One region of the Saliniradius amylolyticus genome, then DNA from elsewhere that is predicted to be linked to it. Evidence: predicted binding sites of a transcription regulator. Region 1 holds the regulator's gene; each other region holds the start of a gene.
What was found. Region 1 encodes sigma-54, which starts transcription at its own class of promoters, with help from an activator protein. Its sites were predicted from a motif close to GTTGGCACGNNNNTNGNNT; they were not measured.

Region 1 (4,746 bases):
CGCCAGGGAGGCTATGGCGCCGTGCGCGAAATCTGCGACCTGGTGCTACAAGCCTTGGGACAGTTACATCAGATTCAGGGTAGCAGCGTATGAGTCGTATTAGCCTGAGCATTATTCTGCTGTTCTTGCTGGTTGTGCTCACCGCAAGTCTGGGATGGTTTACCGATACCGGTCCCCGCCCTAAGCAAACTCGGGAGGATTATCTGCGTCCCAATTACGAAGCCAGTCGTATGCAAACCCGGCTTTACGATGCCAGTGGGCAGCTAACCCATCGCATCGACGCTCAGAAAATGGAGCACTATGACGCACTGGGCTTTACCCTGTTCCAGCAACCGGACTACTGGCTTTATGATGGTCAGCTCACCCAGCCCTGGCACATTCAGGCCGAACAGGCCACTTTGCATAGCGATCAACGATTGCAACTGGATGGTCAGGTGGATGTGACTAATGCCGCAGAGGATAGCTTTGTGAGGCGTATAGAGACCGAGTTTATGCAGATAGATTTAAAGGACAAACTGATGCACTCTGATCAACCAGTGCTGATCAGTGGCGAAAGCTATCAGATTAAAAGTAATGGTATGAGCGGCGATATCCGCGATAAAGCGTTCGAGTTATTAGATCATGTACAAACCCAATATGATACCCAGCCTTAAACACAACCTGTTGTTATGCCTACTGGCTTGTGGCGGCGCTCAGGCCACCGAAGGCGACTTTCAACAACCGATACAGGTGAGCTCCGGTTCCCAGTTTGTGGACGGCAAAAACAAAACTTCAGTATTTAAAGACAATGTTCGAATCGAACAAGGGTCACTGCTGATCCAAGCCGACGAAGTTGAAGTGATCGCCAGCGAAGGCAAGGGCAAGGAAGTTTTTATTGCCACAGGCAACCCCACAACCTACTCCCAGCTTATGGAAGATGGCAGTCGCATCTCAGCATCAGCACAGCGGATCCAGTATCGGGTCAATGGTCGCCAGATCGCTCTGGAAGGCCAGGCCCAGTTCCAGCAAGACAACAGCATGGTCAAGGGTGACAGGATCATCTTTGACATGGATGCCGAGCAACTTCTGGCTGAGGGCAGCAAGCAGGGTGAAGAGCGGGTCACTACGGTCTTCCAACCGGAGGAAAAAGCCGCCGGTAACGACAACCAAAACCAGAAAGAGCCACAGGAACCTTGAGCCCATGCCTACGTTAAGCGCGGCCAACTTGGCCAAATCTTACAAAAACCGTCAGGTGGTCAGGGATGTCAGTTTAAGCGTCTCCACCGGCCAAATTGTCGGACTGCTGGGGCCAAATGGTGCCGGTAAAACCACCACTTTTTATATGATTGTCGGCTTGGTGCCTCTGAACAAAGGCCAAATCCGCATCGACGATGACGACCTGACCCTGGAACCCATGCACGTGCGAGCGCGCAAAGGCATCGGCTACTTGCCTCAGGAATCATCCATCTTTCGTAAGCTGACGGTACACCAGAATCTGATGGCAATCCTCGAGACCCGTAAAGATCTGGATAAAGATCAGCGCGAAGCCCTGGCCGACGAACTGCTGGATGAATTTAACGTCAATCACATTCGTAATAGTCTGGGTATGAGCCTGTCCGGCGGTGAGCGCCGACGGGTTGAGATAGCCCGCGCCCTGGCCGCCAACCCCAGATTTATACTGTTGGATGAACCCTTCGCCGGTGTGGACCCTATCTCGGTCAGCGACATCAAGAAGATCATTCATCACCTCAGAGACCGAGGGATTGGGGTTCTCATTACCGACCATAATGTGCGCGAAACTTTGGATGTGTGTGAAAACGCCTATATTGTCAGCCACGGCGAACTCATTGCTCAGGGCAGCGCCGAAGAAGTACTGAATAACAAGCAAGTCAGAGATGTATACCTGGGCGAACAATTCAGGCTATAGTTAGTCTGTAAAAACGAAAAAATAGCCCCATAACAATACACAGGTTTACGGAATTACGAATCATCCATGAAGCCGTCGTTACAGCTAAAATTCAGCCAACAACTGACTATGACCCCACAGTTGCAACAGGCCATTCGCCTGCTGCAGCTCTCAACGCTGGATCTGCAACAGGAGATTCAGGAAGCGCTGGATTCAAACCCGCTATTGGAAGCCGAAGATGGTATGGGTGAGCAGAGCCTGGAAGACCAGGCCGAAAGTCGGCAAAAAGACTCCGACAACGTGGATACCAACGAGGCCCTGAAAAGTCAGGAGATGCCCGATGACCTGCCCATGGATACCACCTGGGACGAATACTACAGTGCTACGCCTGCCCCCGTTTCGTCGGCTCCAGTGGGCGGTGATGATACCGTCTATCAGGGGGAAACCAGCGACAGCATTCAGGACCATTTGCTGTGGCAAATGCGCCTGAGCCATTTTAGCGACACCGATACCAGTATCGCGACGGCGATCATCGATGCCATTGACGATACCGGCTACCTGACCCTCTCTGCCGAAGACATCCTCGACAGCCTGAATGATGATGAGGTGGATCTGGATGAGGTGGAGTGCGTGCTGAAACGAATTCAGCGTTTCGATCCTGTCGGCATTGGCGCCCGCACCGTACCCGAATGCCTGTTGGTCCAGCTAAGTCAGTTTGCGCCCGATACACCCTACCTGGAACAGGCGAAGGCCATTATTCTTGAGCACAGTGAACTGTTAGGCAGTAAGGACTATCGCACCCTGATGCGCAAAACCCGCTTGAAGGAGGATGATCTGCGTGAGGTGATGCGCCTGCTGCAAACCTTGAATCCCAGGCCGGCCAGTGCCGTAGTGCAAAATCAGCCCGAATATGTGATTCCGGATGTCGCCGTCAACAAAAAGAACGGCCGCTGGGTGGTAGAGCTAAACCCCGACAGTCTTCCCAAACTGAGCGTCAATCAGCAATACGCGGCCATGAGCCGAAATGCCAAAAACGCTAGCGACAGCCAGTTTATAAAGTCCCACATGCAGGAAGCCAAGTGGTTTATCAAGAGCCTGGAGAGCCGCAACGACACCCTCCTCAAGGTGGCCAGCTGTATTGTTCAGCATCAGCAAGGCTTCTTCGAACATGGCCCTGAAGCCATGAAACCATTGGTACTTAATGATGTCGCAGAAATGGTGGACATGCATGAATCCACCATCTCGCGGGTAACAACTCAAAAATACATGCATACGCCCAGAGGCATCTTTGAGCTTAAGTACTTTTTCTCCAGTCACGTGGCCACAGAGACCGGCGGCGAATGCTCGTCCACCGCTATTCGGGCCTTGATCAAGAAATTGGTGGCAGCAGAAAACCCTGCCAAACCATTGAGTGACAGCAAGATTGCGCAATTGTTGGCCGAACAGGGCATTGTGGTAGCCCGGCGGACAATCGCAAAATACCGGGAGTCATTACTGATCCCATCCTCAAACCAACGAAAGAGTCTGGTCTGACAGACTCACCGATAGAAGGAAGAGGCATTATGCAAATCAACCTTACTGGTCATCACGTTGACATCACCGACGCCCTTCGTGACTATGTGGATAGTAAGTTCACCAAACTTGAGCGACACTTCGACCACATCAATAATGTCCACGTTATTCTTAACGTTGAAAAACTGACGCAAAAAGCTGAAGCAACCCTGCACCTGAAAGGGGGCGAGGTGTTTGCCGATGCATCCGACTCCAATATGTATGCGGCCATTGATGGCCTGATCGACAAGCTTGACCGACAGGTGATAAAGCACAAGGAAAAAATGAAACGTCACTAATCAACCGAATGTAGTGTGACATGAACATAAAAGACCTTTTACCCCCTGAGTGCACCCTGTGTCGCACTCAGGGTTCCAGTAAGAAACGAATTCTACAAACCATTAGCGATATTGCGGTCGACTACTTGCCCGGCTTAGAGGAAGACGACGTCCTCGGCAGCCTGATTTGCCGGGAGAAGATGGGCAGTACCGGCATCGGCAATGGCATCGCCATCCCCCATGGGCGTCTGTCCGGGCTGACCAAGGTGCTGGCGATTTTGGTCACCACAGACAGCCCCATCAGTTATGACGCTGTTGATGATAAGCCTGTAGATATTTTCCTGGCTCTGCTGGTACCCGAAGACCAGGCCGAAGGCCATCTGCAGACTCTGGCCGCCATCGCTAGTCGATTGAACGATAAAGGCGTGGTGCAAAAGCTGCGTCAGGCCCACTCTGATCAGGAACTCTACGAGGCGATTACTTGAAACTTATTATCATCAGTGGCCGCTCTGGCTCAGGCAAGTCTATCGTTTTGAGGGCACTGGAAGATCTGGGCTACTACTGCGTGGATAACATTCCAGTAAACCTGCTACCCACCCTGACCCATACTGTGGTGGACGAATACGACCAGGTAGCCGTATCCATCGATGTGCGCAACCTGCCTAAAAACCCCGATGATTTGGTAGAAATTCTGGATTATCTTCCGGCCAGTTGGGAACTGACCATTCTCTATCTGGATGCCAGCGATGACGTGCTGGTAAAACGCTTTAGCGAAACCCGGCGCTTGCACCCCTTATCCAAAAATAGCATATCCCTGACCGACGCCATTCAGACGGAGAAAGATCTCTTAGTTCCCATTACCGAACGCGCCGACCTCTATATCGATACGGGCGAGTTAACTGTCCACCAGCTGGCCGAACTGGTACGGGAGAGAATTCTGGGCAAGAAAAGCTCACGGTTGGTACTGGTGTTTGAATCTTTCGGCTTTAAGCACGGTATTCCCAAGGACGCCGATTATGTCTTCGACGCCCG
Region 2 (4,746 bases), 400 kb from region 1:
GAAATGCCGGATAACCTTGACGAAGTTGCTGCCATTGCCGGACAGCCCATTGAAACGACCAAGTTGTTCAGTCGTGCCGACGCTCCGGAGCCAATCAGTCAGGCTTCCGTTCTAGAGCGAGCCTTTTCAGCGGAGTTAGTTGAAGAACGGGTCAACAGCGATATTATCGAACTGGACGATGGTCAGATTCTGGTATTGCGGGTGGATGACTATCTGCCAGAGCGTACCAAGGCTCTGGAAGAAGTTAGTGATGAGATTCGCGAGAACCTACTGGCCGAAAAGGCTCAGCAGGCAGCACTGGATTGGACTGAGTCCCTGATTTCGATGGAAGCTGAAGCGCGTCAGCAGCAATTGGCTGAAAAGGGACTGGAGTGGCAACAACATCAAAACGTTGCTCGCCAAAACGGCGAGGTGGCCCCTTCGATCGTCAATACGGCATTTAGCCTGTCTCCTGAAGCAGACCAGAACCTGGATGTTGCGACTGTCCAGGAAGGCGCTGCTCTGGTGAAGTTGAATCAGGTGCATCAGTCACAGGCCTCTGATGAGCAGATGCTGTCGATGATTCGTGAGCGTCTGGCAGGCCAGAAAGGGCAAACCACTTACTCGGCGATGATTGAAGCCTTAAAGGCGAAGGCAGACATCGAGTACTATCAACTGTCAGAGGACAGCTAAACTGACCTTCTGGGACTGAGCCTCCTGGCTCAGTCCTGCTTTACCTTCCCCAGGTAGTAACGCCTTTCTATTCTATACCGCAAGAAAATTTCTAATTTGGCATAAGCCTTGCATTTTATTTGACATCGTTCTCCAACAGTCAAGAATTTGTCATGGATAAAATGCTTTATATTGCCGCCAGCGGAGCCAAGCAAGACTTGCATGCGACCCAGCTGCGAGCCAATAACCTGGCTAATGCACAGACTACGGGCTTTAAGGCCCAGTTGGAGCAAGCCCGTGCCATGCCCGCCTTTGGCGAGGGGCTCCCCACTCGTGTGTTTGCCATGACCGAGAGTCCGGGGTCCGATATGGAAGGCGGCGCCATGATCAAAACCGACCGTGATTTAGACATTGCCATCCAGGGTAAAGGTTGGTTCAGCGTTCAGGACCAAAACGGTGAAGAAGCCTATACCAGAGCCGGCAATCTGAAGTTGTCTGCTCAGGGTGTGCTGGAAGATGGTCACGGTAATATGGTGATTGGTGATGCTGGCCCGGTTGTCGTGCCTTTGCCTCTGGACAAGTTTCAGATAGCCAATGACGGAACCATATCTATACGGCCCAGAGGCGCACCTGAAGATGTGTTGGTTCAGGTCGGTCAGATTAAGATGGTGAACCCTGGCGATGATGTCATGGAGCGAGGGAAAGATGGTTTATTCCGCTTGAAGAGTGGAGATGTGGCCGATGTTGATCCTAATGTGTCTTTACGCTCGGGCATGCTAGAGGGCAGCAATGTCAACACGGTCGAAGAAATGGTGAGTATGATCAACCTGCAGCGTCATTATGAGATGCAGGTGAAATTAATGAAGCAGGCCGAAGACTTGGATCAGCAGGGCAATATGCTGATGCGGATCCTTTAACGGGCTGACTGAATAACTGGAGGTAGCTTATGCATCCGGCATTGTGGGTAGGTAAAACGGGATTAGATGCGGCACAAACAGATGTGTCGGTCATTTCAAACAACCTGGCGAACGCCAGTACAGTAGGCTTTAAGAAGGGTCGGGCGATCTTTGAAGACTTACTGTATCAAAATATCAATCAGCCGGGCGGACGTTCCTCGGCCGATACCGAGCGTCCGTCTGGTCTGATGCTGGGGGCAGGCAGTAAAGTGGTCGCCACTCAAAAGGCCTTTACTCAGGGTAATTTACAGAGCACGGAAAACGCGCTGGATATGTCTATTCAGGGACGGGGTTTTTTCGAGATCCTGCAGCCTGACGGCACCATTGCATACTCGCGCAACGGCCAGTTTACCTTGAATGATCAAGGTCAGATCGTGACACCGGGGGCCGGATTTCTGCTGCAGCCTGCCATTCAGGTGCCAGAGGATGCAACGCAAATTTCCATTTCTCAGGATGGTGAGGTGTCTGCTGCGGTGCAAGGTCAGGCCGAGCCTGTGGTGTTGGGTCAGATTAACATTTCTGATTTTGTGAACCCCACCGGTCTGCAGCCCATTGGTCAAAACTTGTATGTTGAAACCGCGTCCAGTGGTGCGCCTCAGCAAGGCATTCCTGGCCTAGAAGGGCTTGGAAGTATCCATCAGGGCAGCCTGGAAACCTCCAACGTCAACGTGACCGAAGAACTGGTTAATCTGATCGAGAGTCAGCGTCTGTATGAGATGAACTCCAAAGTGATTTCATCGGTGGATCAGATGCTTGGCCAGATCGTACAACAGCTTTAATGCTGGGGAGTAAGGCGATGCGTATCTCGGTTATTGCACTGGCACTCTTTTTGGGAGGTTGTATGTCCACCGCCCAGCGTACTCCGGTTCCGGACGATCCCAGCTATGCCCCTGTCACACCGGATATGCCCAGAGAGCGGCTGGCTAAAGATGGTTCCATCTTCTCCCAGGCCACGGCCAACAGCCTGTATTCCGATGTTAAAGCGCGCCGTGTCGGCGATATCATAACCGTGGTGTTGCAGGAGAATACCACTGCCAGCAAGTCGGCTCAGACCAGCACGAGTAAAGAAAGCGGCGTGGACTTGGATCCTATCACCGGACTTAACGGCAACAACGTGACCATTGGTGGCAACTCTTTGCAGCTTGGTGTGGACTCGTCGAATGATTTCAGTGGTAATGCCAGCACCAGTCAGAATAACAATTTATTCGGTAACATCTCAGTGACAGTGATGAAGGTCTTGCCCAATCAAAATCTGGTGGTGCGAGGGGAAAAATGGATGACCATCAACAATGGGGATGAGTTTATCCGACTTACTGGGATAGTGCGTTCGGCTGATATTAGTCCGGACAATGAAGTGGTGTCTTCCAAAGTGGCCAACGCACGAATTCAGTACAGTGGCACTGGCAGTTTCGCCCGGGCACAGGAAAAGGGCTGGCTGACCCGGTTCTTTGATTCAAGCTGGTGGCCATTTTAGGAGTCGATAATGAAATACGCTCAAGTCATACTCTTGTCTGTGCTACTGCTCGTAAGTTTTGGGCAGGAAGCGGCGCAACGAATTAAAGATGTTGCTTCTGTCCAAGGGGTTCGTAGCAACCAATTGGTGGGCTATGGCCTGGTGGTGGGTCTGCCGGGTACCGGCGAGCAGAGCCCGTTTACCGAACAGAGCTTTCGCACCATGCTGGCAAACTTTGGCATAACTATGCCTTCAACCCTGAAGCCCAAGATAAAAAATGTCGCCGCAGTTGCAGTACACGCCGAGTTACCGCCTTTCATCAAGCCGGGTCAGAAAATTGACGTGACCGTTTCTTCAATCGGAGAGGCTGACAGCTTGCGGGGCGGAACCTTGTTGCAGACGCTCTTAAAAGGCGTGGATGGGAAAATCTATGCCATGGCTCAGGGCAGCCTGGTGGTGAGTGGCTTTGGTGCCGAAGGCGCCGATGGATCTCGAATTGTTGCGAATACTCCCACGGTGGGTCGTATCCCCAATGGCGCCACCGTGGAGCGAGAAGTGGCCAGCGGTTTTATGCAGAACGACTACCTGACCCTAAACCTTAACTATCCGGACTTTACTACCGCCAAGCGCCTGGCCGATGCCATTAACAGAAAACTGGGGGCCGATCCGAAAAAAGGGCACACCATCGCAAAACCTATTGATGCAGCCTCGGTGAGAGTGTCGGCGCCCAGAGATGTGGGGCAGCGCGTGGGCTTTATGTCGGCCTTGGAAAACTTCACTTTCGAACCCGCCGATGCGCCGGCACGCGTGGTGATCAACAGTCGCACAGGGACCATTGTTATTGGTAAAGATGTACGTTTATCTCCTGCGGCGGTCACCCATGGTGGACTGACAGTCACGATCTCCGAGACCCAGCAGGTAGCTCAGCCTAACGCGCTGGCGGAGGGAGAAACGGTAGTGACTAACCAGTCGGTGGTGGATGTAGCATTGGATGATAGCCGTATGTTTAAGTTCGATCCGGGTGTGAGTCTGGACGAATTAGTGCGGGCGGTGAATGAAGTAGGTGCTGCCCCGGGTGACTTGATGGCCATTCTTGAAGCTTTGCGCCAGGCAGGCGCATTGCAAGGCCAACTCATCGTTATTTAGAGGGCGAGGTATGGAAAGTCGTATCACCAGTGACCAACTGAACCAGGCGCAAAACGTCTATGACCTTAAGTCATTGAACAACTTGCGTCAGGCGGCATTGGAGGGTAACGATAAGGCCCTGGACCAGGCAGCCAAGCAGTTTGAGTCTATATTTTTAGGGATGATGCTCAAGTCCATGCGCGATGCCAACGCCGTTCTTGAAGATGACGACAGCCCTCTCAATTCAAGGCAGGTTAAGTACTATCAGGACATGTACGATAAACAGCTCGCCTCGGACCTGTCCTCCAAAGGCAGCGTTGGATTGGCGGACCTGATTGTTCAGCAACTGGGCAACCCTGAAGGTTACACGCCAGCCAGTTTTGTCCGGGACGATGGCAACTTGTCGTCCATGAACCGAAATCGACTTGAGGCCACCGAACAGGCCCAGGCCCGTGTGTTGGGGCCGCGCTCACAGCCGGCTCATAAAGATTCGGCCTTTGCATCGCCGGATGAGTTCGTGGCAGCCCTGTTGCCTCAGGCAGAAAAGGTGGCCGATAAATT
Region 3 (4,746 bases), 410 kb from region 1:
TGAGCTGTTTGGCCATGAAAAAGGCGCATTTACCGGTGCCGTTGGCACACGCAAGGGGCGGTTCGAACTGGCGGAAGGCGGCACTCTTTTTCTGGATGAAATTGGTGATATGCCGCTACAGATGCAGGTAAAACTACTCAGAGTTTTACAGGAGCGCACCTACGAACGAGTGGGGGGCAACAAGCCCATTCGGTGTAATGTGCGCATTATCGCCGCGACGCACCGAAACCTCGAAGACATGGTCACTCAGGGGGATTTTCGTGAAGACCTGTATTACCGCCTGAACGTGTTCCCCATCGATAACCCGGCGCTACGTGAACGTGCCGAAGACATTCCACTGTTGTTGCAGGAGCTGATAAAGCGCCAGCAGCATCAACGCCAGGAGACCATCACTTTCACGGAAAAGGCTGTGGAGTCACTGCAACAACACCAATGGCCGGGCAATGTTCGAGAACTGGCCAATCTGGTGGAACGAATGATGATCCTCTGCCCGGGACAGGTGGTGGACATGGTCGATTTGCCGGCTAAGTATCAGCATCTGGATGACGCCCCCTATGAGCCTGACTATCCTGAGGAAGTACTGGAGCGTCAGGCTATCAATGAGCTCTTTGCCAGCAGTGACGACGACACAGAAGACAGTCAGGACGGTGATATGAATAGCGCCACGGTGTTGCCGCCGCAAGGACTGGATCTTAAAGAGCACCTGGCACAGGTAGAAGTGACTCTGATCCAGCAGGCATTGGACACCCATGAAGGCGTAGTGGCACGGGCTGCCGAGCTTCTGAATATGCGCCGAACCACCCTTGTTGAGAAGATGCGTAAATACAATCTCAATAAAGATTGATATAACCCTCTGATAAAGAAGAGATATTTTTTTGGCATAATCCCTGCATTGCTCTGTTAAAGAACCATGACGTCTGAGTTTTGACGCGAGGTAATTATGACAGAACAAGCATCGCTATTGAGCCAAGTCTCACATCAGGCCAATCCGTCCGGCTTACAATCGGTCCATCAGGCAGAACTGAGTGAGCTGCGTGCCCAGTCCTCTCGATTGAGCCACTTGCTGGAAGTGATGCCGGCAGGCGTGGTCGTGGTCGATGGTGAAGGCATCGTACAGCAAGCCAATCGAGTCGCGGCCGAGCTTCTGCGGGAGCCATTGGAAGGCCAGGCATGGCGCAATATCATCGAGCGAGCCTTCCGTCCTCAGGAAGATGATGGACATGAGGTATCCCTGAGCGACGGCCGAAAGGTGAAGCTTTCCATCTCGCCATTGCACAATGAGCCAGGCTTGTTGATTGTACTTACCGATCTGACAGAGACGCGATTATTACAGCAACGTCTCAGTCACATGCAGAAGTTGTCCTCCCTTGGACGCATGGTCGCATCTCTAGCCCACCAAATCAGAACGCCACTGTCGGCGGCTATGTTGTATGGTGCCAACTTACAAAACCCCACGCTCAAGCAGGATTCACGCGGGCAGTTTGCCGATAAGCTGATGTCGCGCTTAAAAGACTTGGAGCAGCAGGTTAACGATATGCTGCTGTTTGCCAAAAGCGGCGGTGAGCAAGTTGTGACTGAGCTGTCGCTGCAAAGCTTAATGCTGGAAGTGGAAGCCGGCGCTGAAGCCATGTTATCGGCCAAGCAAGGCAGTATGCAGGTTCAAGTGCCTGAGCCGGATATTCTGGTGTTGGGCAATAAAACGGCTTTGGCCAGTGCCTTACAGAATCTCATTCACAACAGCCTGCAGGCCTGTGGGCAAGGCGCCAAGTTGGTTTTGTCGGCGCGTCGCGAATCGAAACAACCCGATAAGGTGACTATCAGCTTGTCGGATAATGGTCCGGGCTTTCCCGAGCAACATGCCAAGCAAGCTTTTGAGCCGTTTTTCACCACCAAGTCCCAGGGCACTGGCCTTGGACTGGCAGTGGTCAAAGCTGTTGCTCAGTCTCACCAGGGGCAGGTCAGCGCCAGCAATGAACCCAGCGGCGGCGCCTGCGTGTCGATTCAATTACCGATTCAGCGAGAGTTACCGTCTTCCTCGGTAGCGACCGCAAAATAAGGAGGCAACCATGAGCCATACTCGTATCATGATCGTCGAAGATGACAGTGGCCTGCGTGAGGCCCTGGTGGATACGCTCACACTGGGCGGCTATGAAATTCTGGAAGCGGATAGCGCCGAGGCGGCCTTGTCGAGACTCAATCAGCAATCGGTGGATATGGTGGTCAGCGACATCCAAATGGGGGCAATGAACGGCTTATCGTTAATGCGCACCATTAAGCAAAAATGGCCCAATTTACCGGTACTCTTAATGACCGCCTATGCCACTATCGACGATGCGGTAGAGGCGATGCGTGAAGGGGCAACCGACTACATGGCCAAACCTTTTTCCCCCGAAGTGTTGTTGAACTTAGTCAGTCGCTACGCACCGGCTCAGAAGGTAGAATCTTGTACTCCTGTGGTAGGGGACCCAAGTTCTCGGCGTTTGCTGGAGCTGGCTCAGAAGGTGGCTCAGTCCGATGCAACAGTTATGGTGTTAGGTCCCAGTGGTTCGGGTAAAGAAGTGATGGCTCGCTATATCCACGATCGATCGGCGCGCGCCGATGAGCCGTTTATCGCGATTAATTGTGCTGCCATCCCTGAAAATATGCTGGAAGCCACCTTGTTTGGCTATGAAAAAGGCGCCTTTACGGGAGCTTTACAAGCCTGCCCGGGTAAGTTTGAACAAGCCCAGGGCGGTACCTTGCTGCTGGATGAAATTACTGAAATGGATCTGGCGCTGCAGGCCAAGTTATTGCGGGTGCTTCAGGAAAAAGAAGTCGAACGACTGGGTGGGCGCAAGACCATCAGCCTGGATGTACGAGTCATCGCGACCAGTAACCGTGACTTGCAACAGGCCGTCAGAGACGGGCAATTCCGTGAGGACCTCTATTATCGTCTGAATGTGTTTCCATTAAGCTGGCTCCCGCTGTCGCAGCGGACCGGGGATATCTTGCCCTTAGCCCGACATATGATCGAGCGCCACTGTCTCAAATCAGGCCGGGCCATTGTTCAATTGAGTCGTGCTGCCGAGCTAAAACTGAGTCAGTACTCCTGGCCCGGTAATGTGCGCGAACTGGAAAACGTGATCCAGCGTGCGCTTATTCTGGTGCAGGACGATCACATCGATGCCGGAGATCTGATGCTAGAGCAGGATCTGGCCCCGGCATCGGAGTCAAAGGGTCCGCTGGTCGAAGACAAACTGCCACCGGTAGAGAAAAAACGCCTGGGCGCAGAGTTGCAGCAGCAGGAACATCAGATTATTTTACAAACCCTCAAGGCCTGTAATGGTAGTCGCAAACAGGTGGCAGAGAAACTGGGGATCAGTCCCCGGACTCTCAGATACAAGCTGGCCCGGATGCGCGATAACGGGATTCATTTACCGGCCTGAACCGCCGATTGTCCTGCCTATGAATAAATACCAGAGTGACGGCTTTCCGTCACTCTGGTTTTTTATGCTCAAAAAGAACTCTCTATCTGTGCTTAAGTTATTGTAAATAAAGGTAAAATACGCCTTGGCACTAGTCTTGCTTTAGATGGGGTAACGTAATCTGATGCCGTCTGGAGTGAGTATGGACGTCAAAGCACAAGCCCTATACAGTCAAATGCAGGCACTCGCCGCGCAGGCGGGGACGGGTCTGGAAAGTACCCCTCAAGCCCAGCCGGCCAACCCCAGTAGCGCCAATTTTGGCGATATGCTGAAAGATGCGCTGGATGGCGTCAATGACATGCAGTTTGAGTCCCGCAATCTTCAGAAGCAATTTGAGATGGGTGACCCCAATGTCAGCCTGGCCGACGTGATGGTGGCCAAAGAGAAGTCCGGCATCGCCTTTGAAGCCACCATGCAGGTGCGCAACAAGGTGTTAGAAGCCTACAAAACCATAATGAATATGCCGGTATAACCGAGAGAGGAATGAGCCGTGGCTGAAGCAACAGGTACAGAACTGGCAGTTTCCGACGCTGCACAAACCGAGTCTAACGATAGCGCTCAGGAGCAAAAATCGGGCTTTATGGATGGTCTGGGGGGTATCGATCTGATGCGTCAGATTACCCTGATTGTGGCACTGGTAATTTGTGTGGCCATCGCCGTGTTTATCGTTATTTGGGCGCAGGAGCCTGAGTACCGGCCGCTGGCTAAGATGCCTACCGAAGAGTTGATTGAAACACTCGACTACCTGGACGCCAGTCAGATCGACTATCGCCTAGACGGCAATGTGGTGTATGTCAATGAGGAGCAGTATCAGGACATCAAGTTAGGCATGGCCCGTCAGGGACTGACCAAAGAATCGTCGGCCGGCACTGACATTATCATGCAGGACATGGGGTTTGGCGTCAGCCAGCGCGTGGAAAAGGAGCGACTCAAGCACGCTCGCGAACAAATGCTGGCCCGGACTATTGAAGAGATCAGCGCCGTCCGCAAGGCCAAAGTACTGTTGGCGATCCCCAAAGAGAGTGTGTTTGCCCGTGTCGCGAAAAAGCCCAGCGCCACCGTGGTGGTTACACCAAGTCGTGGTTCAGTGCTATCCGGTGAAGAGGTGGACTCCATTGTGGATATGGTGTCCTCAGCCGTTGAAGGTATGGAGCCGGCGAAGGTGACCGTGACCGACAGTAATGGCCGTTTGCTGAACTCAGGCTCCCAGGATTCGATGAGCGCCCGTTCACGTCGTGAATATGAAATCGAACAGCGGCGCGAAACCGAGTATCGCGAGAAG
Region 4 (4,746 bases), 1.8 Mb from region 1:
TAACCACAAAAACATCCAAAAAAGTTTAAAGGTTTGCTAGTGTGGGCCGATAACGATAGTAAGAGTGTATTAATTTTGGTGGGTTTTGACCATGGCAATTAACAATGTCAATAACAACCTGAGCAAGTCTCAGGTCGACAGCCAGAAGCTTGCGCAGCAGCAGGCACAGAACCAGTCCAACCAAGCCGCCGCCCAGAAAACTGGAGCAAAAGCAAGGCCGGACTCGGTATCTTTGACCCAGTCTGCCCAGCAAATGGCCAATGTACAGAAGAAGAGTAACGAGGCACCTGTTAATCAGGACAAAGTGGATAAGCTGAAAAAAGCCATCCAGGCTGGCGAATATAAAGTCAATGCTGATGTCTTGGCTGATAAGATCGCCAAGATGGAGTCAGAACTATTTGGCGGAGAAAAAGCCTGACTATGACCACATCGTCAGTCTCCCTGTTGGAACAACAACTTCAGAACCTTGAACAACTTAAGACGCTTTTGGATAACGAGCTAAAGCTAATCAGCAGTCGGGATCCAGAAGCGTTAATTGATCTGTTAAAGCAAAAACAATCTTTGCTGGACCAAATCCAGCAAGCCGACCAAAAAATCGCCAACCTAAGCCAAGAGCAACTGGCCGATCCCGACGCAGACGAGCTCAAAACCGCTATTGAGCAACGGGTAGATGACTGCAAATACCTCACCGAAATCAACGCCAAGGCTGTAGAACAAGGCCAATTGCGATTAGAACACCTGCGTAACCTGATCTTGGAAGCCCGCTCAAAAGAATCCATGACCTACAACAAAAGCGGTAAACCCACCTCGGGCTCCCGGGGCGGCGGTGTTAAAGCCTGATAGTAGAGAACATAAAAAAAGCGGCAATCATTGCCGCTTTTTTTATGGCGTTCACTCAGTAATAGGTAACATTCTTAATCCGTCGTGGCCGGGACGTGGAAATATACATGTCGTGAACCTTCTTCATGTCCAGTTTCACCTCGGTGGCGTAAGTGTCCTCTCCTACCGGGTAGGACTTAATGATTTCTGCACCGCGGATCACTGCATCTACTGAAGCCTGCAACTGGTCATCTTGCAATACCAAGTCCTGAATGGTCTGACTGCCACGAATACGCTGACCATAGACCTGTTCAGCCAGCTCCCGATAAGCATCCAACTTAGAGGCCTTAATCGCATTGATACGGCGTACCGAAGACGTCTGCCCTTTCTGCACTGACACGGGTGCATAACCCACAGCTTTGACAACAGGATAATGATCCGGCTCGACGTACTCCCATTCGACCTGTCGGTCGAAGACGCTCGAACAGCCGCCGGTAAGCAGTGCCAACCCCAGGGTGACACCCAGACTGATTTGTTTCATTATCAACTCCTGAATTGATTTCCCGACAGCGACGAAAAACTGACCGCTGCCCACAGATGAATAAAGCAATGCAAATAGCACACCAAAAGTAGCTGCGTGATATAAAACTATTTGGGCATGGTTTTTGCTCACTTTCATCAAACCGATGCGCTGCGCAATCAGCGTCAGAATTCCGACATAGCGAGTATCAAGGTGAGACGACTGTTACTACTCTTTGTTCTATTTATGCCTCTGGGCGCTGAAGCCATCTGGTACGAAGCCAGTGGCCAGGCGACCATCATCCAGGGTAACCGGGAACATGCCCGGCGCATGGCCACCGAAGAGGCCATCAAACAAGCCTTGCTGTTTTCCGGGGCCAAGGTGGCCAGTATCCAAAAGCTCACCGATGGCTTGCTCAGCGATGACCGGTTGGAGGTACTCTCCGGTGGCGAAGTTAACAGCGTGGAAATGGTCTCGGAGAACTACAGCGGCGATCTGATCTCCGTCACCATTCGCGCCGACATCTTCCCGGCCAAGACCGACTGTGACATTACCGGCTATAAGAAAGATATCGCCACCACCTGGTTCCCCATTTACAAGCGCGCTCAGGCTCGCCTCGGACAACTGTATGAATTGGGCGAAACCGTGCCCCGCAGGCTGGAGCAGAACTTCAGCGTCAGTGCCGGCCATGCCCGCATCGACCATATTTTCCCTAACTACTACAGCCCTCAGCAGGATATGACCCAGCAGGCCATCACCCTGTCTCGCGATACGGGGACTCAACTGGTACTGTTTGGCGAAATTCTCGATCTCAGTCACAAGGTGGAATCTGCAGGTAGCCTGCGCTTCTGGCAGTCGGACCAAACACAACGCCACTTTAGTTTGCGCGCTTATCTGATTAACGGCATTACCGGCGAGCTATTGTTTACCGACACCTTCCAAACTCAGGCACTCTGGTCATACCCCCACAACGAAATCGTCGATGCCGCCTCCGGGGCATTCTGGAGCTCCACCTATGGCAGTGGCGTCAATAACTTACTGCAACGCATCGCTGAGCGCGTCGATGAGGAAGTTGCCTGCCTGCCCTCTTATGGTCGGGTGGTGCGAGTTGTGGGCGAAGAAATCACCATAAACCTGGGACGGGAACACGGCGTTAATCAGGGAGACCAAATGCAGGTATTCAAACTCGGGCAGTTCTTTGACACCGAAGGCAATAGCCATTACCAGTATCAACTGCACCCCTTTAAGGTACAGGTGATGTCCATCTCCGGCACCTCTGCGGTAGTAGAGTCTGTTAACGGCCAGCCTTTGCTGAATATTCAGCCAAATGACTTTGTCACCAAGCGTTAGGGCTTTCAAAAAACTACTGCATCAGCAATAATCCTGCTTCCGATCGATGCTTGGTAGTTTGTCCCCATAGTTTAATGGATAAAACAAGGCCCTCCTAAGGCTTAGATCTAGGTTCGATTCCTAGTGGGGACGCCATTTCTTATTTAGTACCCTAACTTATCCTGAGTCTTATGCTCAAAGTCGCTAGCGTGATGGCGTTCATGTAGCTGTTCGTGTTCCTCTCCCCAAACGCGATTGACCATCCGGCCCCGTTGAACGGCGGGGCGCTGGGCTATTTGCTCAGTCCAGCGTTGAAGATGCTTGTAGTCCTGCACCTGTAAAAATTCACCGGCATCATACAATTTGCCTTGGGCTAAAACGCCATACCAAGGCCAGATGGCCATATCGGCGATGGAGTAATCTTTGCCTGCCATATACTGATGCTCGGCCAGATGCTTATCCAGCACATCCAGCTGACGTTTGGTCTCCATGGCGTAGCGATTGATGGGGTATTCCAGCTTCTCGGGCGCATAGTTATAAAAGTGCCCAAAGCCGCCCCCCAGGAAGGGCGCACTGCCCATCTGCCAGAACAACCAGTTCATGCACTCAGTCCGGCCTCGATGATCGCTGGGGATGAAGGCCTCAAACTTCTCAGCCAAATACAGCAGGATAGATCCTGATTCAAACACTCGGGTATCGGTAGTGGTATCCAGCAACGCCGGGATCTTGGAGTTGGGATTAAGTTCAACAAAGCCGCTACCGAACTGCTCGCCCTCGCCAATGTCGATCAGCCAGGCGTCGTATTCAGCCTCCTTAATGCCCGTTTCCAGCAGTTCTTCAAACATGATGGATGTCTTGACGCCATTCGGCGTTGCCAGAGAATACAGTTGAAACGGCTGCTCACCTTTGGGCAAGGTCTTATCGAACCGGGCCCCGGCGGTAGGCCGGTTGATACTGGCAAATTTACCACCGCTTTCGTTGTCGAAGGCCCAAACCTTAGGTGGGGTGTAGCTGTCTTGTGCCATTACTCACTCCATGGTTTTATTGCTTAATCAAAAATACACCTGTGTTTACCCGTTATAACAGAATAAAGTTCAGCTATGCGGAAACACATCACAAGGCGTGCGTTTCTAGCACTAATGAGCGAATATTAATGTATTGGTTTTTATTCACTATAACAGAGGCGGAGCTGCACCATTGGTAGCAATCTACTGGCGTATTCTTGCCTCGTTGTCGCTCATAACTGGATTCATCGGGGTGTTGCTTCCGGGCTTGCCCACAGTCCCCTTCATTCTGGTGGCAGCCTGGGCAAGTAGCAAGGGGTGGCCCCGACTGGAAAATTACCTGCTGGGCCATCCTAAGTTCGGTGATGATATTCGTCAGTGGCGAGGTGGTGGCTATGTGCGTCGGCGCGCTAAATATATGGCCACCCTGTTGATCGGGCTCAGCATGCTGCTGTTATGGATGAGTCAGGCCAACAGCTGGTTGGCCATAATTGTGACCCTGATTTGTACCTTCGTTTTGCTGTGGCTCTGGCTGCGGCCAGAGCCACAGCATTAAAGGTCTCTCAGGTAAGCGTCAATATCATCGTTTAATTCTTCCTCTTCCCTGGAGATCTCCACTTTGCCATCTTTCAAGTCGGCGTCCTGTTTTTGGAAGTAAACATTCCGCACCATGGCATAAGGGTCCACGGCACCATTGATCATCTGCTCCTGAGCCATCAGATCGATGCGGGCTTCGAGCGCCTGCACCGCCACTCGAAACAGGTTTACCTGCCAGGCAAGATTATCGATAGGAAAATAAGCATTATCCACGGCGCTGCCAGCAGCAGCGCGCAAATCATTGGGACCCATCGCGGGCACCATCAAATAGGCACCATTGCCCACACCCCACACGCCAAGGGTTTGACCAAATTCTTCTTCTTTTAAATTCAAGCCCATATCGGTGGCCACATCCAGGGTGCCAAACAGACCAAAAGTAGAGTTCACTACAAAGCGTCCCACACTGATCAAGGACTCTTCCATATCACCTTGTAATAGGTTGTTTAAGGCACTGGCGGGCTCCGACAAATTATTGGC

Region 2: the regulator sigma-54 is predicted to act here: its motif matches at 768-786, upstream of flgF (flagellar basal-body rod protein FlgF).
Region 3: the regulator sigma-54 is predicted to act here: its motif matches at 3,549-3,567, upstream of fliE (flagellar hook-basal body complex protein FliE).
Region 4: the regulator sigma-54 is predicted to act here: its motif matches at 1,472-1,490, upstream of HMF8227_RS04100 (flagella assembly protein FlgT).

Annotation. Positions count from the first base shown of each region.
Region 1 is NZ_CP029347.1:2,656,851-2,661,596, forward strand. Features, by position in the region: gene kdsC (3-deoxy-manno-octulosonate-8-phosphatase KdsC) at 1-93, shown strand, start outside; gene lptC (LPS export ABC transporter periplasmic protein LptC) at 90-653, shown strand; gene lptA (lipopolysaccharide transport periplasmic protein LptA) at 622-1,176, shown strand; gene lptB (LPS export ABC transporter ATP-binding protein) at 1,181-1,906, shown strand; gene HMF8227_RS12485 (RNA polymerase factor sigma-54) at 1,973-3,418, shown strand; gene hpf (ribosome hibernation promoting factor) at 3,448-3,735, shown strand; gene ptsN (PTS IIA-like nitrogen regulatory protein PtsN) at 3,756-4,199, shown strand; gene rapZ (RNase adapter RapZ) at 4,196-4,746, shown strand, end outside.
Region 2 is NZ_CP029347.1:2,253,994-2,258,739, reverse strand. Features, by position in the region: gene HMF8227_RS10530 (SurA N-terminal domain-containing protein) at 1-672, shown strand, start outside; gene flgF (flagellar basal-body rod protein FlgF) at 825-1,568, shown strand; gene flgG (flagellar basal-body rod protein FlgG) at 1,598-2,386, shown strand; gene flgH (flagellar basal body L-ring protein FlgH) at 2,404-3,081, shown strand; gene HMF8227_RS10510 (flagellar basal body P-ring protein FlgI) at 3,091-4,206, shown strand; gene flgJ (flagellar assembly peptidoglycan hydrolase FlgJ) at 4,217-4,746, shown strand, end outside.
Region 3 is NZ_CP029347.1:2,242,703-2,247,448, reverse strand. Features, by position in the region: gene HMF8227_RS10480 (sigma-54 dependent transcriptional regulator) at 1-844, shown strand, start outside; gene HMF8227_RS10475 (sensor histidine kinase) at 941-2,056, shown strand; gene HMF8227_RS10470 (sigma-54-dependent transcriptional regulator) at 2,067-3,425, shown strand; gene fliE (flagellar hook-basal body complex protein FliE) at 3,607-3,936, shown strand; gene fliF (flagellar basal-body MS-ring/collar protein FliF) at 3,955-4,746, shown strand, end outside.
Region 4 is NZ_CP029347.1:866,789-871,534, reverse strand. Features, by position in the region: gene flgM (flagellar biosynthesis anti-sigma factor FlgM) at 92-418, shown strand; gene HMF8227_RS04110 (flagella synthesis protein FlgN) at 421-840, shown strand; gene HMF8227_RS04105 (LPP20 family lipoprotein) at 896-1,360, opposite strand; gene HMF8227_RS04100 (flagella assembly protein FlgT) at 1,553-2,689, shown strand; tRNA gene HMF8227_RS04095 (tRNA-Arg) at 2,750-2,824, shown strand; gene yghU (glutathione-dependent disulfide-bond oxidoreductase) at 2,833-3,693, opposite strand; gene HMF8227_RS04085 (YbaN family protein) at 3,866-4,228, shown strand; gene HMF8227_RS04080 (MlaA family lipoprotein) at 4,225-4,746, opposite strand, start outside.